2 regions of the Helcococcus ovis genome follow, and region 2 is predicted to be linked to the other one. Evidence: a T-box and tRNA genes for the amino acid it is inferred to sense, from the RefSeq annotation. Region 2 holds a T-box; the other holds one or more tRNA genes.
What was found. The T-box of region 2 lies ahead of ileS (isoleucine--tRNA ligase). A T-box ahead of a tRNA ligase gene usually reads a tRNA of that ligase, here a tRNA-Ile.

Region 1: it encodes a tRNA-Ile, which carries the amino acid that the T-box ahead of ileS (isoleucine--tRNA ligase) is inferred to sense. The anticodon was not compared.

Annotation. Positions count from the first base shown of each region.
Region 1 is NZ_CP119081.1:479,203-481,582, forward strand. Features, by position in the region: tRNA gene EQF90_RS02235 (tRNA-Val) at 1-42, shown strand, start outside; tRNA gene EQF90_RS02240 (tRNA-Asp) at 62-138, shown strand; tRNA gene EQF90_RS02245 (tRNA-Thr) at 170-245, shown strand; tRNA gene EQF90_RS02250 (tRNA-Tyr) at 251-336, shown strand; tRNA gene EQF90_RS02255 (tRNA-Gly) at 367-440, shown strand; tRNA gene EQF90_RS02260 (tRNA-Arg) at 445-521, shown strand; tRNA gene EQF90_RS02265 (tRNA-Gln) at 525-601, shown strand; tRNA gene EQF90_RS02270 (tRNA-Lys) at 607-682, shown strand; tRNA gene EQF90_RS02275 (tRNA-Ser) at 712-800, shown strand; tRNA gene EQF90_RS02280 (tRNA-Ser) at 806-896, shown strand; tRNA gene EQF90_RS02285 (tRNA-Phe) at 927-1,002, shown strand; tRNA gene EQF90_RS02290 (tRNA-Trp) at 1,025-1,100, shown strand; tRNA gene EQF90_RS02295 (tRNA-Ile) at 1,115-1,191, shown strand; tRNA gene EQF90_RS02300 (tRNA-Ile) at 1,205-1,281, shown strand; gene EQF90_RS08355 (helix-turn-helix domain-containing protein) at 2,122-2,217, shown strand.
Region 2 is NZ_CP119081.1:1,549,136-1,551,515, forward strand. Features, by position in the region: gene ileS (isoleucine--tRNA ligase) at 1-1,419, opposite strand, end outside; T-box leader at 1,717-1,917, opposite strand; gene EQF90_RS07345 (FtsW/RodA/SpoVE family cell cycle protein) at 2,054-2,380, opposite strand, start outside.

The DNA.
Region 1 (2,380 bases), 700 kb from region 2:
ACAAGCAGGGGGTCATAGGTTCAAGTCCTATAACGCCCACCATATATACTTTTAATTAATTGGCCCGGTAGTTCAGCTGGTTAGAATGCAAGCCTGTCACGCTTGAGGTCAGGGGTTCGAGCCCCCTTCGGGTCGCCAATTATATTTTTGATAATTAAATAAGTAGTACGCTGGTGTAGCTCAATCGGTAGAGCAATTGATTTGTAATCAATAGGTTGGTGGTTCAAGTCCTCTCACCAGCTCCAAAGATGGAGGAGTTCCCGAGTTGGCCAAAGGGGACGGACTGTAAATCCGTTAGCTTCGCTTTCAGTGGTTCAAATCCACTCTCCTCCACCAATTAAACTTTATAGGTTTATTCAAAAATTTGCGGGTGTAGCTCAGTGGTAGAGCCCCAGCCTTCCAAGCTGGTTGCGAGGGTTCGACTCCCTTCACCCGCTCCAACTTGGACCTATAGCTCAGCAGGATAGAGCAACGGCCTTCTAAGCCGTGTGTCAGAGGTTCGAATCCTCTTAGGTTCGCCATAATGGGGTATAGCCAAGTCGGTAAGGCACAAGACTTTGACTCTTGCATTTCCTAGGTTCGAGTCCTAGTACCCCAGCCAAATATGACCCGTTAGCTCAGTCGGTAGAGCACTTGGCTTTTAACCAAGGTGTCCGGAGTTCGAGCCTCCGACGGGTCACCATTTTTTTATAATTTATGTTCTTAAGGTACGGAGGGGTACCGAAGTGGCCATAACGGGGCGGTCTTGAAAACCGTTTGTGTGAAAGCACGCGTGGGTTCGAATCCCACCTCCTCCGCCAACTTTGGAGAAGTACTCAAGTGGCTGAAGAGGCTCCCCTGCTAAGGGAGTAGGTCCTTTACGGGACGCGAGGGTTCAAATCCCTCTTTCTCCGCCATAAGCACTTCTGTATTTTGTAAGAGAATTAGCCTGGATAGCTCAGTAGGTAGAGCAACGGATTGAAGCTCCGTGTGTCGCTGGTTCAATTCCGGCTCCAGGCACCAATTTAACCAACTTAATAGCCTTAGGGGTATAGTTCAGTTGGTAGAACGTTGGTCTCCAAAACCAAATGCCGAGGGTTCGAGTCCTTCTACCCCTGCCAATTATTTTGTTTATGGACCTGTAGCTCAGGTGGTTAGAGCGCACGCCTGATAAGCGTGAGGTCGATGGTTCGAGTCCATCCAGGTCCACCATCCTAATTTATAGGGGCCATTAGCTCAGTTGGTTAGAGCGGCCGGCTCATAACCGGTAGGTCCTTGGTTCAAGTCCATGATGGCCCACCATATAACTAATCTGTGAGTTTATCACGGATTTTTTATTTTTAATAAGTTTTTATAAGCCTATAATCTAATGATTATATTTTTTTTAGGTTCTTTGTAAAATACCCATAGGGCACAAATAGTGTTGGTGAAGAACTAAAGTAACATATTTAGAGAATTAGAGAGTAAAATTTCTAATTCTCTTTTTAATTTGTTAATATCTTTTTAGGTTTTCTAGTAATTAATATTGGTTATTTGTCAAATAGTGTTGAGTATAAAATTAACTTGCACTATTTGTTGTAGAACCATTTTTATAGATAGATTTTTTATGAAAAAAATATAATACTTATGGTTATTTTTATATTGTTATTAACTACATGTACAGAAAATAAGACTTTTTCAAAAAATATTTCTACAGCTTAAAAAAGTAGTGCTATCGGTTTAAATAAGAGGATTATTTTTAGATTATAATATGTACCATTGCAATTTTAGTATATCATTTCAAAAATACCACTTAAAAATCAATTTTTAAAATTTGAGATGTAAAATTGGTTTAGATTATGGTCAAGTCCTAAAAGTAGTGCTACGGGAAAATTTGAGTCGAAAAATCTTAAAGGCGTGACAGATGCGGATTTACAGTTTGGAAAATTGAGAAACCAAGGAAATAATAATAGTCAAAAAAAAAGAAAACAAAATTGTAAAAGATGTTAGAGTAGGTGTAATTAAGTTTATTGAAGAACAATTTGCTAATGTAAATATAAAAAAATTGATAACAATAACCTTAAATATTATGTAAATAATAAATTTAACAAAAAAAATTATCAGAAAGAAAGGCTTCCTATGAAAACCAGTATAACATAAGAAATGAGATTTCGTCAAAAAGTTGTAGAATATGCGATAAAACACAAAAATAATGCAGAAGCATCAAGAAGATACAAAACTAGCAGACAACAAGTATAAAGATGGCTAAAAAAATATTGTTAGATGGTTTTCTTATCACATATGTTTGACAACTCTAGAATGTAAATGATAAAATGAATTTTAACTTAAATGAAATTTCGGGAATAAGATTAACGGGGAATACAATAAGTTTTATCCTAGAGTTTTAAATATAGAACTTTGT
Region 2 (2,380 bases):
TAATTCTTTTCTTGAACCGACAGTCATGATATCACCAGCTTCATTTTTCCAAACAGGAAGTGGAGTCCCCCAATATCTTGATCTTGAAATTGCCCAGTCTTTTAGATTTTCCAACCAATTTCCAAACCTCTTTTCTCCTGTAAATGCTGGGAACCAGTTTACACCTTTATTGTTTTCAACCATTTTATCTTTAACATCAGTTACTCTCAAGTACCATGATGGTTTTGAATAGTAAATCAGTGGTGTACCACATCTCCAACAATGTGGGTAATTGTGTTCCATTTTTTGTTTCGAAAATAATTTATTATTTTCTCCAAGGTAAATTACGATATCTAAATCACAATCCATTACAAATTTACCTTTCCATGGTGTTTCCTTAAATTTACCTTCTTCATCAACCGGATTTACTAATGGTAAATTGTACTTTAATCCTACTTGATAGTCATCCTCACCAAATGCAGGTGCAGAGTGAACTATACCCGTACCATCTTCAATACTTACATAGTCAGCTAATGTTACAAAAAACGCCTTTTTATTAACATTGATATATGGAAGAAGTTGTTCATATTCCATATATTCCATATCTTTACCTCTTAAATTTTCAACTACTTCGTAATCTTCACCAAGAACTTTTGTAGCTAATTTTTCAGCAAGATAATAGTACTCATCACCTTTCTTAACTTTTACATAATCAATTTCCGGACCTACAGTCAAAGCAACGTTTGAAGGTAGTGTCCATGGAGTTGTTGTCCACGCTAAAAAATATTCATTTTCTTTATCTTTTAATTTAAATTTAACTGTTGCAGTTTGAGATTTAATAATTTTATATCCTTGTGCAACCTCATGAGAAGCAAGTCCTGTACCACATCTTGGACAATATGGTAAAATCTTAGCTCCTTCATATAGCAATCCTTTTTTATTAAAATCATCTAATAAATGCCATGCTGTTTCAATATAATCATTATCCAATGTAATATATGGATTATCCATATCAGCTAAAAATGCCATTCTATCTGACATATCTTTCCACATTCCACTATATGTAAATACTGATTCTCTACACACTTTATTAAATTTTTCAACACCATATTCTTCAATTTCTTTTTTTGAATTTAGGTGTAATTTCTTTTCAGCTTCAATTTCAACAGGCAATCCGTGAGTATCCCATCCTGCCTTTCTTTCAACATAATATCCTCTCATAGTTTTATATCTACAGGTCATATCTTTTAAGGTTCTGGATATAACGTGATGAATACCGGGTTTGCCATTAGCTGTTGGTGGTCCATCAAAAAATACATAACTAGGTCCATCTTTTCTAGTTTCTGTTGATTGTTTCAACAAATCAATTTCTTTCCAATAATCAGAAATCTGTTTTTCTCTATCTTTAACGGAACTTTCTGATAATGCTTCAAATTTCATAACTACCTCCAATTTTTATTTTTACATTATATTTTACACATTTAGTAGGAATGTTAATAATTTCAATTTAATTAATATTATAAATAATTGCGTTTGACGTACTTTTGTCTTCAGTCGATGCTTCGCATCGTCTGATACTTCTCCCTTACGTCATTTCCCGCCTGCTACCTTCAATTCAAAGCTCCCTCTTCGGTCGCTTTTCATTGGGTAGCTTTGCGTTTGACGTACTTTTGTCTTCAGTCGATGCTTCGCATCGTCTGAGCGACAAAGTTACGTCATAAAAAAATCCCTGCAAAATGCAGGGACGAAAATCCGTGGTACCACCCAAATTTACTATTTATAATAGCCTCATAGCATAACGCCGCCAAGCGAATTTCCTTAATTATTTCAGGAAATTATCTCATAAGTGATTTTCATTAATAGCTTCAGTATCTTTTTCAGCTAACAAGATCTCTCTATTCATCCACAATTAATTACTGTCTTAGTCTCAGATTTTCATATCATTTTAATAATATATATTTTTCATGATTTTGTCAATTTTTTAATATTTTGTTTAGCAGTATTTTAAATCATTTAATTTATACATTTTAAGTTTTCCTGTCAAATTAAAACAAATAAATTTATATAAATATAGTTAAAATTCTAATGATTTCTTATTCATACTGATTGAAAGGACAAATCCCATCAATAATAAATTAATTAATTGGAATGTTCCCCCATGCGAGAAAAATGGAAGCGGGATACCCGTTACAGGCATAATTTTCATAGTCATCCCCATATTTTCAAATACGTGTACAAATAAGAGTGCTAATACCCCTATAACAAATGTAGTATGATAGAGATCATCTGATTTATATGCTATTAAAACCATTCTGGTGAATATAATAAAATAAAGCAGCATAGCAAAAGCTCCACCTAAAAATCCAAAGTCCTCTACCAGCACAGGAAATATAAAATCTGT